4 regions of the Peribacillus sp. FW305-BF15 genome follow, and region 1 is predicted to be linked to each of the others. Evidence: riboswitches for the same ligand, from Rfam matches in the RefSeq annotation. Region 1 holds a riboswitch; each other region holds the start of a gene.
The links. A riboswitch is a leader RNA that binds a small molecule or an ion and turns the genes downstream of it on or off. The one in region 1 is predicted to bind S-adenosylmethionine.
Positions count from the first base shown of each region.

Region 2: another riboswitch for S-adenosylmethionine. It lies ahead of AC3WLU_RS18970 (sugar ABC transporter substrate-binding protein); the one in region 1 lies ahead of AC3WLU_RS20770 (bifunctional homocysteine S-methyltransferase/methylenetetrahydrofolate reductase).
Region 3: another riboswitch for S-adenosylmethionine. It lies ahead of AC3WLU_RS24405 (YezD family protein); the one in region 1 lies ahead of AC3WLU_RS20770 (bifunctional homocysteine S-methyltransferase/methylenetetrahydrofolate reductase).
Region 4: another riboswitch for S-adenosylmethionine. It lies ahead of AC3WLU_RS06345 (5-methyltetrahydropteroyltriglutamate--homocysteine S-methyltransferase); the one in region 1 lies ahead of AC3WLU_RS20770 (bifunctional homocysteine S-methyltransferase/methylenetetrahydrofolate reductase).

Region 1 covers NZ_JBYSYV010000023.1:6,663-12,925, forward strand. The annotation lists gene ligD (DNA ligase D) at 1-343, opposite strand, end outside; gene ku (non-homologous end joining protein Ku) at 494-1,336, shown strand; gene AC3WLU_RS20765 (MOSC domain-containing protein) at 1,827-2,477, shown strand; SAM riboswitch class I at 2,589-2,687, shown strand; gene AC3WLU_RS20770 (bifunctional homocysteine S-methyltransferase/methylenetetrahydrofolate reductase) at 2,791-4,638, shown strand; gene metH (methionine synthase) at 4,631-6,263, shown strand, end outside.
Region 2 covers NZ_JBYSYV010000019.1:5,816-12,078, reverse strand. The annotation lists gene AC3WLU_RS18980 (hypothetical protein) at 1-119, shown strand, start outside; gene AC3WLU_RS18975 (GTPase domain-containing protein) at 615-3,356, shown strand; SAM riboswitch class I at 3,451-3,556, shown strand; gene AC3WLU_RS18970 (sugar ABC transporter substrate-binding protein) at 3,672-4,784, shown strand; gene AC3WLU_RS18965 (sugar ABC transporter ATP-binding protein) at 4,841-6,263, shown strand, end outside.
Region 3 covers NZ_JBYSYV010000033.1:18,152-24,414, forward strand. The annotation lists gene AC3WLU_RS24385 (nitrite/sulfite reductase) at 1-742, opposite strand, end outside; gene cysC (adenylyl-sulfate kinase) at 759-1,358, opposite strand; gene sat (sulfate adenylyltransferase) at 1,402-2,550, opposite strand; gene AC3WLU_RS24400 (phosphoadenylyl-sulfate reductase) at 2,603-3,319, opposite strand; gene AC3WLU_RS24405 (YezD family protein) at 3,489-3,632, opposite strand; SAM riboswitch class I at 3,789-3,897, opposite strand; gene ssuE (NADPH-dependent FMN reductase) at 4,177-4,710, opposite strand; gene AC3WLU_RS24415 (TetR/AcrR family transcriptional regulator) at 4,898-5,485, opposite strand; partial or broken gene AC3WLU_RS24420 (SDR family NAD(P)-dependent oxidoreductase) at 5,770-6,263, opposite strand, start outside.
Region 4 covers NZ_JBYSYV010000005.1:17,708-23,970, forward strand. The annotation lists gene glpK (glycerol kinase GlpK) at 1-14, opposite strand, end outside; gene AC3WLU_RS06330 (MIP/aquaporin family protein) at 36-860, opposite strand; gene AC3WLU_RS06335 (glycerol-3-phosphate responsive antiterminator) at 1,087-1,629, opposite strand; gene AC3WLU_RS06340 (hypothetical protein) at 1,802-2,221, opposite strand; SAM riboswitch class I at 2,378-2,479, shown strand; gene AC3WLU_RS06345 (5-methyltetrahydropteroyltriglutamate--homocysteine S-methyltransferase) at 2,561-3,664, shown strand; gene AC3WLU_RS06350 (ArsR/SmtB family transcription factor) at 3,874-4,176, shown strand; gene AC3WLU_RS06355 (MFS transporter) at 4,333-5,508, shown strand; gene AC3WLU_RS06360 (hypothetical protein) at 5,612-6,136, opposite strand.

The DNA of each region.
Region 1 (6,263 bases):
CTATAAACCGACATGGGGAAAAACGGGCATTTTCTGAAATTAAGGATTGTTTCCCAAGGCGTCCTCGCCACTGTATTTGAAAAAAGTCCGCTTTCGCCTCATTCGTAAGCCAGACCAATTCTCCATCTAATTGAAGCGGGAGATAATCTTCCAGGTCCAGGTCTTTGATGAAAGCAATGATTTCTGGGAATTGAGGTGATAATTCCTTTTCATTTCGACTCGAAATGCTTATGGTATCGGAGTCTATCGTTAAAATAGCCCTAAAGCCGTCATATTTGACTTCATAACGCCAATCCTTGGAGTTGGGGGCTTCAGGGTAATATGTTGGCAGCATCGGTTTCATTTTTGTATTTACCTCCGCAAATAATTGATAACATTATTTTGCCAAAAAAACGAAGTGTTAAAGTTGGCAATTGTTTTTTCGGTTTTTTTTGAACAAAGGGGAATAATAAAATTGTTCTTCTCATCAAAAATAAGTTATGAGGTGACGAATATGCATACGATGTGGAAGGGGAGCATATCATTCGGTTTGGTGAACATTCCGATCAAACTTCATGCTGCAACGGAGGATAAGGATATATCTTTAAGGACGTTGCATAAGGAATGTCATACACCGATTAAATACGAAAAGGTTTGTCCAGTATGCGAGAAAGAAGTGGGGAAGGATGATATAGTCCGCGCTTTTGAGTATACAAAGGGAAAGTTTGTTGTATTGGAAGACAATGAACTAGAACAACTGAAAAAACAAAACGAAGAAAAAGCCGTGGAAATCGTGGATTTCGTTAAAATTGAAGAAATAGATCCTATTTATTTTAACCGGAGTTATTACATGTCCCCAAATGACGGGGGGATAAAAGCTTATTCCCTTTTGAGGCAGGCCCTCAAGGAATCGAATAAGGTTGGGTTGGCAAAAATCATCATTCGCTCCAAAGAACAAATGGCGGTAATCCGAGTCGTTGATAATACCTTGGTTATGGAAACGATTCATTATCCGGATGAAGTCCGCTCCACAGCGGATGTTCCGAATATCCCGGCCAATGATACCATTGTAAAAAAAGAAATCGATACTGCCGTATTATTGATAGATCAATTAACGACTACTTTCGATCCGACAAAATACACCGATGACTATCGAACCGCGTTACTAGAATTGATTGAATCGAAGAAAACGGGTCAGACGACGATTACAGCGAAAACAAAAGAACTAGTTTCCAACAATGTAACTGATTTAATGGAGGCACTACAAGCATCCATAGACCGTACAAAACATGATGAACCGGAAAAGAAAAAGACGACCCGAAAGAAAGCGGCACCGAAAAAAAAGAAACAAGCGTAAACAGGAAGCTGAGCGGAAGACGGATGATGTCGCTCGGCTTTCTGCTTGTTTTTGCAAGGAATCAGGCTTCTAATAAGATGAAAAGGTCTTGATAAAGAGGGAAGGAATGTACAAACAGGTGAGTCGATCACGATGCAAGAAACTGAATGGAATTACAGGAAATTAGTGGATATTGACGAAAGCAAAAAAAATTCGCTCCCTAAAGAGCGACAATGAGGAATTCAATCGTGAAAATCAACATATAGGCGAACGGTTGTAGTTTTCGACTATATATTGTGTTCATATTCTACCATATTTAATTCTGAAATAGCAACTAAATTACTGAAACTAACCTATGAATTTTTCTGGAAATCAATGATATTTCGCCCATTTCCGCCGCATATGGCTTTTTCATTTCATATACATATAAAAAGGTACTGAATAAAATGGATTTTTAGTATAATTTATACATATAGAACGATATAAATTTAATATGAATGGAAGATGCAAAATGGAAAATGGGAAAATCAAATCACTACATGCGGGGAAGCCGAAACAAGAAATTTTTTCGAATATCGATATCTTTTCAGCCATGGATAAACAAGCACAGGATAATTTGAAAGTGACTAAAGCTGGCATAATCGGTGATGGTGTCGGTAATGTAAAGTTCCATGGAGGTCCTGATCGGGCTTTGTGCTTTTACCCATTTGAGCATTATTCATTATGGAATGAAAAATTCTCTAAAGAGCTGGATATCCCTGCATTCGGTGAAAATTTAACTATAGGGGGGATGAAGGAAGAAACAACATATATCGGCGATATTTATCAAATAGGCGATGTGATTGTTCAAATTAACCAAGGGAGGATACCTTGTTCGACCATTTCCCTCTTCAATCAAGAACCTAAGTTTTTGGAACTCGTGCTGAAAACGAGTTTCACTGGTTATTTTGCAAGAGTACTTCAAGAAGGAACGATAAATAAACAAAACGAGATTGTGCTGATAGATCGTCTACAAGAAAAAATTTCTGTCCATTACGCAGCAGAGGTCATCCTTCATAAACGGGATGGGCTTGAAGGTGCTAAGGCTTTACTAACACTAGACTCGTTAGCGGAAGACTGGAAACAAAGGATCTTGAAGAGGGTTCAAGCAGCAAAAGATTGAATGATTTTTGCAAAAGTGAAAAAAATGTCGATCAGGTATTGAAATTGACAGACTATTAATGTAAATTAAATATAATCAAATTTTGAAATCTTATGAAAATTATATAAATGGATCTTATCGAGAGAGGTGGAGGGACTGGCCCGAAGAAACCTCAGCAACCAGCTTACGCAAAGGTGCTAAATCCAGCAAGCAGAGCTTGATAGATGAGGAGAATGTTTCAAAAACCTTCTTCTTTGAGAAGGTTTTTTTTCCTTTTCTCTCATACTCATAGAATACGACAAAAACAGGATTGTTTTTGAGAGAGGGTGTAATGATGAATTTTCGTAAAGAATTAAAAGAAAGAATGCTGGTTGGGGAAGGGGCAATGGGGACCTTGCTTTACTCTAATGGCATTGATCAATGTTATGAGGAATTAAACTGCACGAACCCAGATCAAATAGAGTCCATCCATCGAGCCTATCTGGAAGCTGGTGCAGATATCCTTCAATCGAATACATACGGAGCCAATTTCAATAAATTGAAGCGGTATGGACTTGAAGATGAAGTGAGCAGAATCAATCGCCAGGGAGTCATTCTTGCTAAAAAAGCGGCAAAAGGAAAGGCATACGTCTTCGGCACCATAGGGGCACAGCGGAGTATCAGGAAATCGGATTTAAGCATGGAAGAGATAAAACGGGCTTTTCGTGAACAGCTATACAGTCTGTTGATGGAAAATCCTGATGGGATTCTTCTGGAAACATTTTATGACCTGGAAGAACTGGAAACCGTCCTGCAAATCGTTAAAAATGAAACCGGACTGCCGATTATCGCAAATGTCTCGATGCATGAACTGGGTAATCTTCAAAATGGAATCCATTTAAATGAAGCCTTTCAAAAACTCGAGCAATTGGGTGCCGATGTGGTTGGTGTGAATTGCCGCCTTGGACCACATCATATGATTCGGGCCTTGGAAGAAGTGAGTTTGCCAAAGCAAGCATCGATTGCCATTTACCCTAACGCCAGCCTGCCGGATTATGTCGATGGGAGGCTCGTTTATAAAGCTGTCCCGGAATATTTCGGTTCTAGTGCCCTGGAACTTCGTGAGCAAGGCGCCGCGATCATAGGAGGGTGCTGTGGAACGACTCCACTGCATATTCAAGCTGTAAAGCATGCAATTGGAAGTTTGGCTCCCGTGAAAGAGAAATTTACGAAATCCCGTGAAATAGAAGTAATTGAGGTGAACGATAGGGAATTGGAACTTCCCCTTTACGAAAAGGCCAAAACGGAACGGACGATTCTCGTTGAGCTTGATCCACCGAAAAAGCTAGGGATAGAGAGTTTCATGACTGGTGCTGAGGTTTTGAAAAAAGCAGGGGTCGATTCCATTACATTAGCGGATAATTCACTTGCCTCACCAAGGATATCGAATGATGCACTGGCTAATTTACTGAAGAACCAATTGAATATAAATCCGATGGTGCATATAACATGCCGTGATCGAAATTTGATTGGCCTGCAGTCACATTTAATGGGTCTGCAGACGGTAGGGCTGAACGAAATATTGATCATCACCGGAGACCCTTCAAAAATTGGGGACTTCCCGGGTGCCACTTCGGTTTACGATTTATCTTCCTTTGACCTGATAAGTATGGTCAAACAATTTAATGAAGGTCTTTCCTATTCCGGTCAAAGTTTGGGTCAACGGGCAAATTTTAAAATTGCGGCAGCTTTTAATCCCAATGTGAAATATCTGGATAAAGCCGTACTGAGAATGGAAAAGAAGATTGCCTGCGGTGCTCAATCCTTTTTGACACAGCCAATTTATTCCGTAGAGCAAATCGAAGAAGTATATGAAGCGACAAAACATCTGGAAACCCCGATTTTCATCGGTATCATGCCCTTAACAAGCACCCGGAACGCCGAATTCATCCATAATGAGATCCCGGGCATCAAATTGCCTGATAATGTTAGAAGGGCCATGGCTCTAGCGGGGGATGACCCTGTAAAGTCAAGGATTGAAGGGGTGAATATCGCGCGGGAACTGGTGGACGCGGCTAGGGAAAAATTCAAGGGCATATATTTAATCACTCCATTCCTTCGCTATGAAATGACGGCGGAACTAACGAAATATATTAGAAAAGTCGATAGTAAACAGACATCAGAGGTGGCAGTACATGAATAAAAAAGCGATTCAAGATCAGTTAAATTCTAAGATTCTCCTACTTGATGGGGCGATGGGAACGATGCTTCAAGCGGAGAATTTGACAGCAGACGATTTTGGCGGGGAACAATTCGAGGGCTGCAATGAATATTTATCACTGACGCAACCGGAAATCATCCAATCGATTCATGAAAAATATTTAGCAGCGGGCGCAGATATCATAGAAACAAATACCTTTGGAGCGACCAGCATCGTCCTTGAGGAATACCAAATAAGTACGATTGCCTACAAGCTAAATAAAATTTCAGCTGAGCTTGCCGTTAAAGCTTGTGAAAAGTATTCCAATGATGAATGGCCAAGATATGTAGCTGGCTCGATGGGCCCCACTACAAAAACGCTATCTGTAACGGGCGGAACGACTTTTGATGTTTTAACAGATTCTTATGAAGAGCAGGCACTGGGTCTCTTGGATGGCGGGGTAGACTTGCTGTTGGTGGAAACCTGTCAGGATATGCTTAATGTCAAGGCTGCCTTTTCTGGAATCAAAGCAGCATTCGCTAAAACGGGAAAAGATGTGCCTGTCATCATATCAGGAACAATCGAACCGATGGGCACGACACTTGCCGGCCAGTCCATAGAAGCTTTTTATTTATCGGTTGAACATATGAAGCCCGTAGCTGTCGGCCTTAATTGTGCAACAGGGCCGGAATTCATGATAGACCATATCAGGACACTTGCAGATATATCAAATAGCGCCATCAGCTGTTATCCGAATGCCGGGCTCCCTGATGAAGAAGGCCACTATCATGAATCACCTACATCCCTGGCAGAGAAAATGAAGCAATTTGCCGAAAAGGGATGGGTCAATATCATTGGCGGATGTTGTGGCACGACACCAGAACATATTAAAGAACTTTCCAGGGTACTCGAAGGCATGAAGCCCCGTACAATTATGGAAGCTGCCCATGGTCATGCCGTATCAGGGATAGAGCCGCTAATTTATGATGATTCAATGCGTCCTTTATTCGTAGGGGAGAGAACGAATGTTATCGGTTCCCGAAAATTCAAGGAGCTGATACGTGGAAAGCATTACGAGCCAGCTGCCGAAATTGCACGTAACCAGGTAAAGAAAGGCGCCCATGTCATTGATATCTGTCTTGCCGATCCTGATGGGGATGAGCTTGGCGACATGAAGGAATTTGTAGAAGAGGTCGTCAAAAAAGTGAAAGTCCCATTGGTCATCGACACTACGGATGAAGTCGTACTTGAACAAGCATTAAAACATTCACAAGGAAAATCGATCATAAATTCCATAAACCTTGAAGATGGTGAAGAGCGCTTTGAAAAAATAGTACCCTTAGTCCATCAATATGGTGCTGCCGTTGTCGTAGGAACCATTGATGAAATTGGGATGGCCGTCGATGCTGAACGAAAATTGGAAGTGGCTACGCGGTCTGTGGATTTGCTCGTCAATAAGTACGGTCTAAACAAAAATGACATCATTTTTGATCCGCTGGTATTTCCTGTAGGCACCGGGGATGAACAATATATTGGATCTGCATTGGAGACGGTGAATGGAATAAAGGCGATTAAAGAAAAGTTTCCGGAATGTCTAACGATACTTGGGATTTCCAACGTTTCTTTCG
Region 2 (6,263 bases), on a different contig from region 1:
AAAAGCAAGCAGGATCAAGTAAAGATAAACTGGAAACAGGCGTTGTGAAGAAAACGAAACAGCTAAAAAGCCAGTTGACCAAAAAGCCGAATAACCAACGTAAGCGTACAGGGGTATAATCCTAATTCGTCAAAGGACAAGTACTGTTCGGAGCTTATCAGTGAGCAGTTACCTTTTATGAATGAGGGTACTGCTTTTTTATATGAATGCAAAAATGGGGATCAAGTAATGGACGAGCCAGAGTGATTTTGTTTTTTACCGTTTATAGGTAAGTTGAAGGGCTGGGCTTCTGGTCATTTAGAGGGATGGAGAATGGTTCGCTCACTTCTAGCTGATATGTGGTAAAACTAGAAAAACATATTTTCTCGAAAATGGAAATGACATCTCTGTATCGGTTTATTAAAAACATTACAGTTCTAGTTGGTTCTGTTTTAAAATTGTAAGAGTGGTGACATGTTGTTACCATATTGTTTTGTTAAAATAACATTTTAAGGTTTTGTAAATGATTTTTTAACTAAAGGAACCTATAAATTGAATATTAGGTCTGCTATGAGTCTTATAGAATCAGTGATGATCCTTTAATTGAAAATATGAAATATATCGGGGGAATAAAGATGGACGAACGTCTGATCGGAAAAAAATATTATGAAACGATGCTTGAGGATACAAGGAAGCATCCCATTCAAGCTTTGGGTGAAATGTTCCTCGTGGAACAAAAAAAGGAAAGATCCGATTTAACCGCAATTAGATTTGCTCAAGGAGAGGTATATTTTCAGCACCATGACTATGAAGCAGCCATTTTTAAATGGGAAAACATAGAAGGGGAACTTGGTTCATGGGCGAAGAAAAACATCGCTGATGCGTATTTTGAATTGGAAATGTATTCAACCGCAGAGGATATCTATAAATCCGTCGATACGGATGAAGCTGTCTTGAAAACAGAAGTTCTTTTGCAGCTGTTTTCCCTGTACATAGTGGAATCAAGAAATGATTTGGCTTCCAAAGTCGTGAAAGAAGCAGTCGAGTTTCAACCAGACTACCCGAATGTCACTGAAATTGCACGCGCCTTTTTTGAAGAACAAAAGGATTGGAACAGTGCGGTGGTATTAGCGGCGAATGAAAGTATCCGTACAGAGTCAATGGGCTGGTTCGATGTGCTGAAAACGTATATCCAGCAGGGTGTTGCCCAATCGATGGAGCCGGATTATTTCTCAACTGTCCTTGGTTCGCTATACACACTCGACCAGGAACGTTTCGAGAAAATGACGGTTGCCCTTTGGAAAAATTATAAATATACGGATGCTTATTTCGAATGGTTAAGAGTGATTAATAATTTGATAGATAACATCGAATTGAACCATGCGGATGTATGGGATGAGCTTTCCGTCTATTACAGGGATGCATATGCAGGTTTGTTAGAAGGAACGCATCTAATCAAAGAATTAAGTCCTGTCGTGCCAAGGTTGCTGGAAAACTGGCTCAAAATCGCAGACGGGGAGCTTTCGCTGTTTGCGGCGGCATCCACGTTGTCCTGGAATGAAATCTTCCCGGATACGATTAATGCGCTGGTCATTCAGGATGCGGAGAGCCTGCTTTCGAAATCGCCTAAATTGGGAGGCGGACTGGAAGCGGGAGAGAAACTGTTCAATTCCATTATCCAGTGGGCTGAAGATAATGATTTAAGGGTTGGAAATAAGCTTAAATGGATGGTGGAGGGGCTTAAAGATACCAGCAATTTCAATCTCCTTCTTGCAGGAAGTACAGGAAATGGCAAGACATCCTTTATTCAGTCAATCGTTGGAGAGAGCATTGCTGCTGAGGACCATTCTTCCCTAGTCAGTGTCAAAGACGGGGATGATTTGGAAATCCTTGAAATTACCGATACAGATAGCAAAGTTGTCGAGGAGCTAACTGATTTGGATGAAACACGCCGTCAGCGCGGGACTATAGTCGATGTGACAATCATCAGTGACTACCTAAGAAATAATCATTTGCGATTATTGGATACACCGGGGTTCAATGGGGAACAAAGCGTGGAATCCGATTTCCAAGGCTATTTACATGGCAGTGATGGCCTGATGTTCGTTCTTGACGCCCGGGCTCCTTTCACCGGCAGCGAAAGGGATCTGTTATTGGAAATTCAAATGATGGCACCTAAACTGCCGATCCATTTCCTATTAAATAAAATGGATACGATATACAGTGATCAGGTCGCAGTCCGGATGGAAGACGAAACATGGGATAAAGTGAATGCATATTTCCCGAATGCGAAAGTGTTCGCTTTCTCCAAACATTATGACAGCAGGCAGCAATTGAAGGACCTTTCAGCCTTCCTTCAATCGAATTATCAAGATGATAATTGGAAGGAAAGAAGATCTGAAAAAATCCTGGCATTCATTCGTAAAACTTTATCTTATCTATTAGAAAAACGGACAGCCAATGAGCGGAAATGCGAGCATTCCATCTCTTGGAATGAGCAGATGGAAGTCAAACTGAATGGAGCGGTCAATCAACTGGCTGATCTGGAAAAAGAAAAAAGTGAAAATATCATAAGGTCGTATCGTTCGCTTAAGGACGAAGTGAAAAGTCAGCTATATTCAAAAATTCCTGAATTACTGAGGGATTGCTCTAAATCGTTAACGGAAAGCAGTGATTTCAGTCAGGTCCATGTACAGTTAAACCAGGAAATGAATGAGCGGATTCAAAACTTCATTTCTGACAAGATCATGCCTCAATATTACCGTTCTCTTCAAGACTGGATTGCCAGTTCCCAAATGGAGTTCTCACAAAGCCAGCAGTTCATGGATGAGATGAGTGCCGGATTCAATGAATTATACAAAGAAGAACGGATTACACTGGCAGGTGACTTCAGGGTATTGGATGACTGGCGCCGTGATGCCGACCGGATGACAAGCAGTATCCGCATCGAAAACGTCAATATCCTTTTGCGCAGGACTCCATCACAATTGCTGCTTAAAGGAGCAGGTAAGCTATTTGGGGCGATACCGCAAAATAAGGCCAATATGTACAATCGTTACAAGAAATACCTGGAAAGTGAAGATTACCTGGATGTTGCTGAAATGATCACGGAACGTTTCCTAACCCAATTTGGATTGTTTGAAAAATCATTGGATCGGGACATCTCACTTTTCTATCGCAGTTCATTTGCCTTACTTCAAAAAACGATAGAGCAGACTCAGACTGAAATAAAAGACTACCAGGCTGCATTGGAGCATATGAAAGAAAATCCTGAGGTTTACCGTGATCCGATCACGTTGTTCGAAGTGAAATTAAGGCAGTTGGAGAGGCTTGAAAAAATCGAGAAAAAGCGTCTAGCCCAGCTCCAAAGAAAATAAAAATAACAGGAAACATTTCAAATATTCAAAAATCTATTGACTTTACGACTATATCCCTATAAAGTGATAATTACGAAAACGTAACACAATATATCTCTTATCAAGAGTGGCGGAGGGACTGGCCCTAAGATGCCCAGCAACCGTTCCATTAGGAATTGGTGCTAAATCCTGCAAAACAGAAATGTTTTGACAGATAAGAGAGGGACAAGTCTGCAAAACAGCCGATTAAACCTCTCTATATTAGAGAGGTTTTTATTTTGGGATTTACACCGACTTAACTGATAAGACTAATTAGAAAACATGGAGGGGAACAAGATGAGAAGGTCTATTAAAGGGATATTCATTTCTGCCATCGCTTCGGCTTTGCTTTTAACGGGTTGCTCTGCAGGGCAGAGTTCCACAGAATCGAAGAAAGAAGAAAAAGTATCATTTGAAAATGTCCCGGAGAGATTTGCTGATGGCGATGGAGCCAAAATCAAAGTGATCCGTAAAATTGGCGGTGATGATCATACTGCCCAATACCTGGCGGGGGCGAAAGAAGAAGGAGAAGCACTGGGGTTTCAGGTCGATACGTACACAGCCAATGGTGATACGGCTAAATTCCATGATGCGATAGCACAGGCTTTGGAGGAAGATTACGACGGCTATATCATTTCACATGGTGATGATGCCGCAACTGTAAATGACGTTCAGAAGTTGGTTGATGCAGGTAAAAGCGTTGTCACATTCGATTCAATAAGCGATCTATCTAAAATAGAGGGCGTGACATTAACTTCACAAGATGATGAAGCGCTGGCAACATTGGCTTTCGATAAACTGATAAAAGAACAGAAAGGTGAAGCGGCAATTGCATATCTTTGGGTGGATGGTTTTCCTCCAATGGTAAGAAGAAATGCAGTCTATCAGGAAAAACTAAAAGAAAATCCAGGGATTAAAGAAGTCGAAAGATTCGGAGTGGCATCCGCTGATACTTCGGTTCAGACACAAAATGCTGTAGCCGCAATGCTGAATAAATACCCTAAAGGCAAATTGGATGCCATTTTCGCAACATGGGATGCCTTTGCCATCGGTGCAGCCCGGGCGATTAAAGAAGCGGGCCGCGATGAAGTGAAGATATATGGAATTGATGTTTCGAATGCAGATCTCCAGGAAATCCAATCGGCTGATAGCTCTTGGTCCTACACGGCAGCAGTCGATCCCAAGTTGATCGGTGCAGTGAATATGAGGATATTGGCTAAAAAATTAGCGGGTGAAGAAACACCGCAAACATATGATTTGGAGGCATCACTCATTTCGCAAAAGCAAATCCAAGCTTCAAAAGAAGCGGTAAACATGGCAAACCTGTCTGATATTGTCGATGGCTGGGGTGTATCGACGGAATTTGAAGAAGATTGGATGAAGGTTTTGAAAGATCATTATAAAAAATAAAAAGAGACACTCTCTTTCCAGCGAAGGGAGTGTCTGTTCTATAAGGGGGAATGGACATGGGCAAGCAACTAGAAATGAAGATGATTTCGATTGAATTTCCGGGGGTGAAGGCGCTAAGTGATGTTGATTTTTCCGTACAATCAGGAACAGCCCACGCATTGGTCGGTGCAAACGGAGCAGGGAAATCGACGTTAATGAAAGTTTTATCGGGAGCCCATGTTCATTATTCAGGTGACATTTTTATTGATGGGATGAAGCGGGATATCCGCTCGCCAAAAGCTGCTCAGGAACAGGGCATTCAAATAGTTCATCAGGAAGTGGATACCGCCCTCATCCCTTATTTAACAGTTGGGGAAAATGTAATGTTGAATGATATGGTCCAAAACATGGGAAAAAAACAAAGGGTACATTGGAAAGAACTGCACAACAAAGCCACTTCTATTCTTGAAGATATGAAAATTCATGTCCCTTCGAAAAAGTTGGTTAGAGACCTGACCTTGGCTGAAAAACAGATGGTCCTGATAGCAAGAGCCGTTTCGACAGAATGCAAATTCCTGATTCTCGACGAGCCAACTGCTCCGTTAAGTCATACGGAGACGACAGAACTTTTTCGAATTGTAAATGAGTTAAAGCAAAAAGGCGTGGCAATCATTTTCATTTCACATCGTCTGCCTGAGATTTTTGAAATCTGTGAGGAAATTACGATCATGAGGAATGGGGAGCGTGTCACTTGTCGAAAAATCGAGGACATAACCCGTACCGAAGTGGTAGAGAACATGCTCGGGAAAACCATGGATGAACAGTTTCCTGAAGTGAATGCTTCGATTGGAGACGTAATTCTGGAAGTGAACGGATTGTCAGATGCCGAGAAAGTTAAGAATGTCAGTCTGAATATTAAAGCAGGAGAGATAATCGGCTTGGCTGGGCTGGTCGGGGCTGGGAAAACGGAGCTGTGTAAAACCCTTTTCGGTCATACGTCCATCACAGCGGGTGAAGTCATACTGAATGGTCGAAAGCTTTCTCTGAAATCACCGCATGAAGCAGTAAAAAGCGGGCTGGCACTTGTACCTGAGGAACGCAGGAAAGAAGGGGTCCTTGTACAGGAATCAGTCTCGGCAAACTTGACTGCAGCCAGTCTCGGCAAATTCTGCAAAATATTCAGTGTCGTCGATCGTAAGGCGGAAAAGGAAAAGGCGAAGGAAATGATCGCAAGTCTCGGCATTAAAACACCTTCAGGGGAAGTGAAGGTCGAAAACCTATCCGGTGGTAACCAGCAAAAAGTTGCGATTGGAAAATGGCTTATGGCAGATGCGGATGTATACATATTCGATGAACCAACGAAAGGGGTCGATGTCGGAGCCAAGAAGGATATATTCGAATTGATTGCAAAGCTTGCAAGGAATGGAAAAGCGATCATTTATGCATCCTCCGAGCTTACCGAAATCATTGGCATTACCAACCGGACCTATGTGTTATATG
Region 3 (6,263 bases), on a different contig from region 1:
CCACAGTTTTTTCAGGTAAAATGAATAAGTCAAGTTCTTCTGCCAGCATCGGAACGGAGGAAAGCCCACCCCCTACTTTTACGTGAAAACCGACTTCCGTTATTCCATCAATTACTTTAGTAGCTGGATTGAATGAAACACAGTTGATTTCAGCATTTGAAGCATTATGGATATTGGCACTTATGGACATTTTATATTTCCGCGGAAGGTTCGAATAGTCTTCATTAAGGCGGAAATACTCAAATACATCATATAGTACCTCGCGTGTATCAAATAGTTCATCAGGATCGATGCCTGCCAATGCATTACCGATGATATTACGGGTTATATCACCACAAGCTCCAGCCGTAGTCATTCCAACCTTTTCTAAACGATTCAATATATCCGGGACCTGTTCGATGGTCAGCCAATGGAATTGAATGGCTTGACGGGTTGTAATGTCATATACGTCCCTCCCGTAATCTTTAGCGATGTTAGCTAGAGTTATTTGTTGATCATAAGTCAGGATACCTCCGGGAATAACGACTCGCATCATCCAATAACCAGCTTCTTTTGGCCGTTGCAGGTATAAACCTGCCCACTTGAACATATCCCATTTCTCTTTAGGGATGGAATCAAACCCATTTGCTGCGTAATGTGGAATATCATCAAATATCTTCAAGCCGTCTTTTTCCAATTTCCAGATTTCCGTTTTATTTTTAGCGATTAGTGGATTTTCCGACCAAAATTTCTCGTAAACCATTACATTTCCTCCTTGATTAAATCGCTTTCTTTGCTGTTAAATAACCGATTACCTGTTCAACGCACTCTTCAATGCTGTATTGGTCGGATTCTAAAATGATTTCCGGTTGTTCAGGTTCTTCGTATGGAGAGTCGATTCCGGTAAAATCTTTAATGATGCCTTTACGGGCCTTGTCATAAAGCCCTTTTGGATCACGCACTTCGCACTCTTCAATCGGACACTTTATGTATACTTCAATAAACTCCCCTTCTTCGAGTAAATCACGTACAATCTGCCGATCTGCCCTGAAAGGTGATATGAAAGCGGTCAATACGAACTGCCCACTATCCACGAATAACTTGGAAACCTCACCGATCCGCCTAATATTCTCGGTTCTATCTTCTTCAGAAAAACCTAAATCTTTATTTAAGCCATGACGGATATTATCACCATCCAAAACATAACTTCGAATATTCCGATTGTATAATTCTTTAGCGACCGCGTTTGCAATCGTTGATTTTCCGGAACCCGATAGTCCTGTAAACCATAGAACCGTGCTTTCATGCCCGTTCTGCTTCCGTCGGTGCTCCTTGGTCAATGACGTCTCATGCCATGTGACATTCGTACTTTTACTCATTTGATATTCCCCCTCTTCATGTGACCCTTCCATTTATGTCCAATCAGTTATAAACTTCATTTTTTTTTAGACCTTCTATCAACACCTCGATGACTTCCTTACGGCTAAAGGTAGCTGGAGGAATTTCTCCATTACGCAACATTTCCCTTACCTTCGTTCCAGACAGGATGACATGGTCTTCCTTGCCATGCGGACAAGTTTTAGCGGAAGCCATATTGCCACATGCTTTACAGTAAAAACTATGTTCAAAGAATAATAGCGTGATTCCTAACTCATCTGCGTTAAAGTTCCCGAAGATTTTTTGGGCATCGTATGTGCCATAATAATCGCCCACACCCGCATGATCACGTCCGACGATAAAATGGGTGCAACCATAATTTTTACGGACCATCGCATGGAAAATGGCTTCTCTAGGTCCTGCATAACGCATGGCAGCAGGGAAAACTGCAAGGGAGACGCGATCCTTAGGATAATATTTGTCAAGCAGAACTTTATAGCTTTCCATTCTTACATCTGCCGGAATGTCATCTGATTTAGTGGCACCGACGAGAGGATTTAAGAATAAACCGTCGACGATCTCCAATGCTGTCTTTTGAATATATTCATGTGCACGGTGAACAGGGTTCCTCGTTTGGAAACCGACAACCGTTTCCCATCCTTTTTCAGCGAAAGCCTTCCTTGTCTCGACTGGGTCCAAATAATGAGCTTGAAATAGCGGACGCTCTATTCTCTTGATCAACTTTATTTCCCCGCCGACATATACATCCCCGCGGTTATATAAGTTTTTTACTCCAGGATGCTTCTCATCAGCTGTTTGATATACCAATGTCGCTTCCAATTGCTTATCTGGAGTGTAAATATCAGAAACGGAGAGAACCCCGTATGTTTCACCATCATGGGTTAATGTTACTTCTTCACCTATAGTAAGGCTTCCTGCAGTTTCTTCGGTCAAAGGCAGCGTAATCGGGATGCTCCATACATGTCCGCTGCTTAGCCTCATATCCTTTACCACTGTCTCATAGTCACTTTTTGTAAAGAATCCTTTAATCGGGCTGTAGGCACCAGTCCCTATCAATTCAAGATCGCTTAAAGCAATTTCATCGATTTCGATTGACTTCGTTATTTTACTAATATCATATTTTGGTTCCCAAAGATCGATTAATGTTCCTCCGTGCGGTAAACTGATTGTCATGCTAATTTCCCCCTATGGTTTCTATTTATTTATGCCTATAATTTCTATTTATTTAAGACAAATGCAATCCGCATTCCGTTTTTTGAGCCCCTTGCCAACGGCCTGAGCGTAAATCATCAGCATTGAAGGCAGGTGCAGTACACGTTTTACATCCAATGCTCGGATATCCATTATCATGCAGGACATTATATGGAAGACCATTTTTGTGGGCATAGCGCCAAACATCTTTCCATGTCCAATGTATGAGCGGGCATATTTTAACTGATTTGAACTTATTATCCTTATTGATATACTCGGTCTTAGCCCTTGTTTCGGATTGCTCCCTCCGCAGTCCCGAAAGCCAGGCTGTTGCCGATGAAAGCACATCTGTAAGCGGAACGATTTTACGGATGTTACAGCACTTATTGGAATCACTAAGCCATAATTCATCGCCATATTCCGCCGCTTGTTCCTCAAGCGTCAAGTCAGGTTTCTTCATTTCGATCAAAAGCTTCGGATATCGCTTCTTCACTTCCTCGATCAATTGGTAAGTTTCCTCAAAATGAACATCTGTATCTAGGAAAACTATTTTTGCCGAAGGATTGACCTTCGCCAATAAATCCGTAAGCACGATGCCTTCAATACCAAAACTGCAAGCATAAATCAGTTTGTCTCCATAATGGTCATTCGCCCATTGCAGTACTTCCAAAGCACCTTTTGTCTCAGTGTCTTGAGGAAATACAGGGAAGTCCCCTGTATTGAAATTTTCATAGTTTATTAATGCAGCCAACTTTGTAGCCCCCTCTAAAAACTTGCTGTATCAGGTTAGAGTAACTGTTGATCAATTCCCGTTGTAATCTTCCCCGGGTTATTTGAATCTAGGAAAAAGAGACGAATCTAACCAATACTCTCTTTATATCAGTTAAACCCGCCTCTAGTTTTTCTAGTCAGCAGATACCTTATTTAATTCTTAGTTTTTCATTTCTCTCCATTTGAATGATTTTACCATCCTGGACAATAAGTGTAATGGATCCATATTTCATTGAATTAAGCATTTCTTGAAGTCGTTCAAAAATTTCTTCAAGCTGATTCTCTTTATTCAAACCAGTTCCTCCTTTAAGAAAACCCGCGAATATTTTATTTTAAATTTTTTAGATTTATATAATTCCATACAACCTTACATTGTTATGGTCTGCCTAAAATTTTCACAAAAAACAAAAATCTTTCCATGATGGAAAGATCGCAAGGTAAATATCTTTACCTTATCTTCCAAAATGATCAACATTTTGTTGGAGTTAGCACCTTGCATCCATCATGCAGGTTGCCGGACTTCAAAGGGCCAATTCCCTCCGTCGCTCTGGATAAGTTTTATTATTTTAAATATTAACATATATTTAATCCTTGTCAATGGAGTTTTCTTATAAAATAACTTGGTTTAATATTATGGATGAACTGTTATTTTTATACACACTATTCAATTTATGATTTTATGTTCATATAAATACGAAAATAGACTCGTCTTTTTAGATAAAATCTCCAAAAAAATGAGTCTATTTTCATTAATAGGCCTATTATTGACGCGTGTTATTCTAAAAAAATTTCTAAGGTTCCAGTCTTTTTATAGAAGGAATTAATTTATTGAAGTCATTAATTTCTTAACTGTATCGCTTCTACAAATTCTTGAACCTGACTCTGGACGCGATCAATTAAATGCAAATCATTGATCGGATTTTCTGGATTCTGTTTATCTATTTCCTTATCAACAAAATAAATCCCCTGCAGCGGCTCGCCTTTTAATATTGAAATTAATGGTTTAAGCGCATAGTCAATCGCCAATAGATGCCTGTTACTTCCACCAATCATGATTGGCAACACCGGCTTACCCTTAAAAGCACCTTCTGGCAGCAAATCAATCAATGCTTTCAATACACCTGTATAAGAAGCCTTATAAACCGGTGAACCTATAATGACTCCTCTGGCTGCTTGAATTCGCTCTGAAAGCTTTGAGATATCCTCGCTATTATATTTCCCTTGGAATAAATCATCTGCTGAGAAATCCGTAATCGAGAAATAAGCTGTAGTAAATCCTGCATTTTCGACTAATGATTGAATATGTTTTAGTGAAATGTCCGTTCTTGATGGAATAGCCGGACTTCCTGATAAAATTACGATATCGCTCATTTGATACCCTCCAATGTTACAAGATTTCCAGATATAATTTTCTTAAAGCATTTCGTGAAGTATACATTTATCGTAATTGTCTGAAAAATATAAGTCAAATCTTACACTCTGGACTTCTACTCTTAATGAAAAAAGAAACGGTCATATTTACGGCTTGATTCTCATGCCCTTAAATATGACCGTTTCATTATGTATGATTTTGTTTCCCATGAATACCATATACCAAAAGATGAGCAATGCTCTTAATTCGTTCAGAAGTAAAATATGGCTCCTTTTTTTGTTGATGGATCTCATAATGTGTAGATAAAGCCAATGTGAAAGAAATGATCCCTACATTAAATAAAATAATATCAGAGATATATTGTATCTCTCCGCTATCTATTCTCTTCTGTATTTCAATATGCCTGGCATTTGGCTTGAAAATCTGATCTACATATTGCTTTGAAATATCTTGATCGAATTGTGTTTCCCTAAATAATATCGAAAACTGTTCTTTATTTTCAAGAATTTTTTTTATCATGGTAGTAACATGATTCTCCACTAGATCATCCGTGGATAGATGGCTAGTCCCATCTTCAGATTCCTCTTTTTCATTAGGGGTAATTGTAGCCAAAAGCAAATCTTTTTTGCTGTCAAAGTATTTGTAAATAGTAGCTTCGGAAACATTGCATGCAGAGGCAATTTCATTCGTTCTTGTCATGTCAAAACCTTTAGTGGCAAAAAGAGTCCGGGCTACATTTATGATTCGTTCTTTGGTTTGCTGCCCTTTTTTCAAAAATATCAACCTTCTTTTATAAAGATAAGACCGGTTTCACCCATCTATTTCCCATGATATATCGCTGGTATCAATCGGTCAATATTACCTTTGATCTATTAGAATTCAATATTCCCATATATCATAAATAGAAAACATCAACTGGTCGGGACGATGTTTTCTATTTATGAAAATCACTTAAAAGATGCATAGCCATCATCGACCATGACTACACTTCCATTGATCGCATAAAGACATGGGAATCATCGATAAATTGAATGCAAGTCAAATGCGCGGTGAATTGATTAAGCCAGAAGCCATTGCAAATGCCGTCTATCTATTATCGTTAGAGGAAGCGGATAACCTTGTATGATAGGAGTGTCGACCCCGCCCGGAGCAATGCCCACAACGCGTATGCCATGGGCACCCAATTCCAAAGCTGCTGTCTGTGTCATCATTCTTACAGCGCCTTTAGTCGCCTGATAGGCAAAAGTCCCATGGGAAGCTAAGTAGCCAAACACGGAAGCGGTATTTATAATGACTCCCTTGTTACCCAGTTCCTTCATTTTCCGTCCTGCTGCCATGATTCCAATGGCCACTCCGTACTGGTTCACCCCAATCGTTTTGTAGTAACCTTCCATATCTTGGTCTAGGATCATACCGCCCGCACCAATGCCGGCATTATTAAACATGATATCGAGCCTTCCGTATGTTTCCACTGCTTTATTGATTAACGATTCAACATCTTCCTACTTAGAAACATCCGTTTTAACATAAATCGCCACTCCACCATTAGCTG
Region 4 (6,263 bases), on a different contig from region 1:
ATGTATTTTTCCATTGTGTATGCCCCTCCTTTTAATTAACTAGCGATATTTCTGCTATCCAATTCATGTGACTGTTTTTTACCAAAAGCATAGGCTACTATCAATAGTACCAGGCTTGCACCCATAACAGACCAAAATCCTGCCGTTATTTCCCCCATAAAGAATGCTTTATAACAAACGGCACCAAGTGAACCCCCTACAATCGGTCCAACGACCGGAATCCATGAATAGCCCCAGTTGGAATTTCCTTTACCAGGTATCGGCAGCAAAAAGTGAGCGATGCGCGGCCCCAGGTCGCGGGCCGGGTTAATGGCGTATCCTGTTGTTCCCCCAAGTGACATCCCGATCACGACAATCAATAACCCGACTGCGAATGGGTTTAGGCCCTCTGTAAAATTATTGGCCCCTATAAATAATAGACCAAGAATAAGGATGAAAGTTCCAATCATCTCACTTAATAGATTTGAAAATGTGTGCGGGATTGCAGGTGAAGTCGCGAATACACCAAGCTTCGCCCCTGGATCATCCGTAGCTTTCCAGTGTGGCAAATAGTGCAGGAATACTAGAGTTGCGCCGAGTATCGCGCCAATCATCTGGGCAACGATGTAACCGGGCACATCACTCCATGGAAATTCTCCAATAATGGCAAACCCTACTGTGACCGCCGGGTTTAAATGCGCCCCGCTTATGGAACCCACTGCAAAAACACCCATGGTAACCGCCAATCCCCACGCAATCGTGATAACGATCCAGCCGGCATCTTTTGCATAGGAACCCTTTAAGGATGAACCTGCCCCAATACCTGCTCCGAATAAAACTAAAATCATCGTGCCTAACACTTCTCCCCAAAATGGAGTCATGATAAAACCCCTCCCCTGATAATTTTTTAAACCTTGCCAACAAATAAAAGGAGATCCACAGCAGAACCATCTTCATAAAAAAATTATGAATAGATCTGTTGTGAATCTCCTAGTCTCCGTCACATATATTAACTTGTACTGTAAAATATACTAGGTTATGAAAACGCTGTCAATATTTTGTGAAAAATTAATCTATTATTCTGTAATTTTTTTCATTTTTTCCCTATTAGACGATATCCCATAATTCAGTTTTTGAAGTGGTGATTGACGAGGCGCCGGCATCAAGGGCATTCAGGACTTCCTCCGAAGTACGTATGAGGCCGCCTGCAAAAATCGGTGTCTGCAATCGTTCCTTCACTTCTTTTATCATCCATGGCATGGCGCCCGGCAATACTTCGATATAATCTGGCTTGGTTTTCTGCACCAGCTTATAACTTTTCTCAAGCGCATGTGAGTCTATTAAAAAGATTCGCTGGATGGCAATGACCCCCTTTTGCTTCGCCTTCAATATAACGCTTGATTTAGTCGAAATCAGCCCATAGGGGTTATATTCCTGACAAATGAATTCTGTCGCGTACTCATCACTTCTTATGCCATGGATCAAATCGACATGATAAATCATTTTCTTATTATGCTGCTTTGCCATCATACTTACATTTTTCAATTGTGAGATATGCAAATCAAGAAACACACCTATTTCATAGGAACTTTCTAGAAATCTTTCAAAATCCTTCATGCTTGCTGAAGCAGGCAAAATCTTCTGATCCATCATTATCCTCCTCATTACCAGAAAAACTCAAAACTTCAAGTCATTTAGTATATTTTAAAGAACTTGATTTATCAAACACATTTTTTCATGAACCATGTAACCTTAACACTATCATACCTTTCACACCCTTTATAGATTGCGGCAAAGGATATATGTAAAATATCCCCTTGAATCATAAAGAGAGTTTCATTTTCAATGCACCTTCGACGAGTTCATACGATTTAATTGTGCCAATTGGAATTTTTCTCACGATGCTCCAAGCATTAACATTCATTTTGATCGTTCTTTTTTCATATTCAAAAAATGGCGGTCTGTTAAATATCCTTTGGTTGATGAAATCCCTGTCAATTGGTTCCATTTCGACTAATTCAAATGAAATCGTTCTTTTTTCCACATGAACCGGTTTTAATGTAATTCGGAAAGCCACGTTTTTCTTAAACATCATTTTTTTCACTTCCATCGTTCCGGAAAGCACAATATGCTTTGGCTTAATTTCGACTTTAATATCCTGATCAGATGATTTCATTTTTATGATTCTCTCTATCATGGCATCAGTTACCGTAATCGGTATGCCGTTTTTGAATGGACTCATCCTTGCATTCCCTCCCCACTCAAAGCATATGCCGGACTCCCTGATGCCGTTAACATTTCAGCCCGGATTAATAAACGGTATATTCGAAATATTCCAGCTCCACCCCTTGACCTTCGTAAAAACTACCTGTATAGTCATAGTTAATTTAATAGACAACTCTTATCCAGAGAGGTGGAGGGACTGGCCCTTTGATGCCTCAGCAACAGACCGATCTTGTACTGTGCTAATTCCAGAAGTGTAAAAACTTGAAGATAAGAAGAGTATATAGCTTTGTTGCCAACACCTCTTCTTTTTTTTAAGAAGAGGTTTTTTATTTTTAAAAGGAAAGAAGGAATCAACATGTCAATCACATTAACGAAAGCACCATTCAGGGCGGACCACGTCGGAAGTTTATTAAGACCGGAACGTTTACATATTGCCAGGAAGGACTTTAAGGAAGGTACCCTTTCAGCAGAGCGGCTTCGTGAAATTGAAACCGAAGAAATCAATCGGATCGTCGATAAACAAATTGAAGTTGGATTGGAGGCTGTTACGGACGGTGAGTTCAGACGAACATGGTGGCACTTCGACTTCCTCGAGCATTTAAATGGCATCGAGGGATATGTGACTGAAAAAGGCCTCACATTCGATGGTGTCGAAACAGAGAGATATAATGTTCGCAATACCGGGAAGGTTTCATTCAACCCTGAACATCCCTTCATTCGTGATTTCATTGAATTGAACAAAATCGTGAACGGACGCGCCGTTGCCAAGCAAACCATCCCCAGTCCGAATCAATTATTTGCTGCAGGCATTCATAATGAAGACGTCTACCCTGATATTGAAGACTATGCAAATGATATCATCAACGCCTATCAGCATGCTTTGAAAGCCTTTTATGAAGCAGGTGTGCGTTATCTTCAATTGGATGATGTATATATTGCCAGACTTTCAGCCCCGGATTTCCAGTTCAAAGATGGAAAATATACGAGGGAACAATTAATTGATCTTGCACTTCGGGTCATTAATGGAGCATTGGAAGGCAAACCAGAAGACCTTATCGTCACTACCCATCTATGTCGCGGAAACTACCAGTCGACATGGGCGTTTGAAGGAAGCTATGCCCGTATCGCCCCAACTTTATTGGCAAAAGAAAAAGTGGATGGATTCTTCTTGGAATATGATGATCAACGCTCAGGGGATTTCAAACCATTGGATTACATTCCAAATGGCGGTGCACGGGTCGTACTGGGTGTCGTCACTTCAAAAAATGGAGAAATCGAGGACAAGGAAGCTGTTAAGGCACGCATTAAAGAAGCATCGCACTTCGTTCCGCTCGAACAATTATGCTTAAGCCCTCAATGCGGCTTCGCCTCCACACATCACGGCAACAAGCTAACCGAAGCACAGCAATGGGAAAAACTGAAATTCGTCGTTGATATAGCGAAAGAAGTATGGGAATGATTATTTAGCGGAGACTTTAATTCTGATTTACAGGATTTGAACAACCTAATCGGCCCGCACTGATATGGGAGCCGATTAGGTTCTTGCAATAATACACTTCCATTCCTTTAATGACTCTTTAGATAACGGTATCAAGTTTTACTATTTATGAATAACGATGAATGATAAAACCATTTGACATATCGATAATTCTCGATATAATGAAATGTATGAAAACAATCGAGATATTTAAAGCATTATCCAATGAATCCAGGTTGCAAATCTTGCAATGGCTCAAGGCGCCTGAACTCCACTTCACCCCTCATGAGGGAATAGACATGAAGGAAACCGGCGTTTGCGTAAGTCAGATTACGGAAAAATTAAACATGACCCAGTCCACGGCCTCTCAATACCTCTCGATGCTTCTTAGAGCAGGATTGATTAAAACGGAGCGGATAGGAAAGTTTACGTATTACAAACGAGATGAAGAGGCAATCTCAAAAATTACTGATTTCTTGAAAGAAGAAGTATGAAAATGAGCCTGATCCGTACCTTAGAGGGTTGGGTTCATTTTTCTCTCTAACATTTCGATATTTCGCGATATGTTTATTTTTTTATTTATACATATTAACATATTGCGATATGTCTTTATATAAAATTAATAATCATTAATGAGGAGTGAATCTATTTTGCTTAATACATGGAAAATTTACATGTTAGCGATCATCAGTTTTTTAGTAGGAACATCCGAATTCATCATATCCGGAATTTTGGATAAGATTGCGGATTCTCTTGGAGTGACCCTTGCTGCCGCAGGACAGCTCATTACAATTTTCTCCCTTGTCTACGCAATCGGTACACCCATTCTCATGGCTTTGACAGCAAGTTTAGACAGACGAAGATTAATGTTGTATTCCCTTGGACTATTCGTAGTGGCCAATCTGCTTGCCTTTCTATTACCAGGCTTTGGCCCTTTTCTATTTGCACGCATAATCATGGCACTTGGTGCAGGATTGGTTGTAGTCACCGCTCTGAATATTGCCGCTAAGCTTGCTCCGCCAGATAAACAAGCCAGTTCTATTGCGACAGTTGTCATGGGGTTTACAGCTTCCCTTATCATTGGCGTACCTCTCGGAAGAATCATGGCAGATGCATTCGGGTGGAAATCCGTCTTTGGCGGAATCGCCCTATTCGGCCTGATTGCCATGATCGTTTTATTCTTTACCATTACTCCCACCAAAGGGGATAAACCAGTACCGCTTCTCCAGCAACTGGCCCTTCTTAAAAAAAGGAAAGTTGCCCTTGGATTATCGATAACCTTCTTCTGGCTTGGCGGATACTCGATAGCTTATACCTATCTATCCCCTTACCTGCTATCAGTATCAGGGATAAGTGACTCTATACTTAGCACGGCCTTGCTTATATTCGGTATCGCAAGCCTGATCGGATCAAAGTTTGGCGGATATAGTACGGATCGATGGGGTGTATCATTTACACTAGTTGGCGGAATGGCGCTTCATATTGTGATGATCATCATGTTATCCATCGTTACGAATTCATTGATGGCCGTTTTGATAATCCTTACATTATGGTCGTTCGCAGCATGGTCATCAGGGCCGACACAGCAATATCATTTAGCGACCCTTGAGCCTGAATCATCAGGAGTCATGCTCGGTCTGAATCAGTCGATGATGCAATTGGCCATGGCCGCCGGTGCTGGAATTGGCGGTGTTGCTGTAGAACAAGTATCCCTTGCTTCCATAACCTGGATCGGTGCAACAGGGGTTGCCATTGCCATGGTCATTGTTCTGGTCCTTTCAAGTTCATCGTCAAGCAGGAAAATAGCACAGTCCATAAAATCCTAGACCGTTATATAAACATTTATCATAAGGCTAGATTTTAGCCTTATGATGAATCCTAAAACTGAAAGCAAACAAAAAAAAGAACGGCCATCTGGACGTTCCCTTTTTACTTGCAGCTATCATCATCCTCCATTTTCTTCACGAATATATCATCCGTCACCCTATCTTTCAGCTTGTTCCTCAAGGCCAATTCCGCAGCCTTCCCATCACTAGGCGATCCGTCCGAGAAATACATCGGAAACAGGGAGAAAAACATAACGTAGAAAGAAAAATAGATGAATTGATACCAGATCACCGAGCTGTCCAGGATATTCTGATACACTAAGCTATATATGATCAGCATGCTGACTAAATTAAAGATAGCCCCCCCTAAATATATCAGCGTATTCGTCAATCGATTATCATGTTTCAATCCCTTGAACTCGCAAGTCCCATTCCAAAAATAATATTTCCTCACCTCTATGTTCCGAAAGGCGAAAAGTTTATTGCCACAACCGATCAAGATTTTCTTTTCTGATCCCCCAAAGAGCGTAACAAAGAAAATATGCCCGCTCAAATGTATCAGCGTAACGATCGGCATGATCAAAAAAAAGGAAAATAGAAATTTAATGATATCAGAGAGACCAAACATATTTAACTAACCCCCTCCTTACCAGCGATTTCCTTACCAGGATGCTACTCTGATACCCTGCCCACACTGGTTATAACTAGTAAATTTTCACAGTGGTAATATGTTGCTTTCCACAAATGATAAGAGG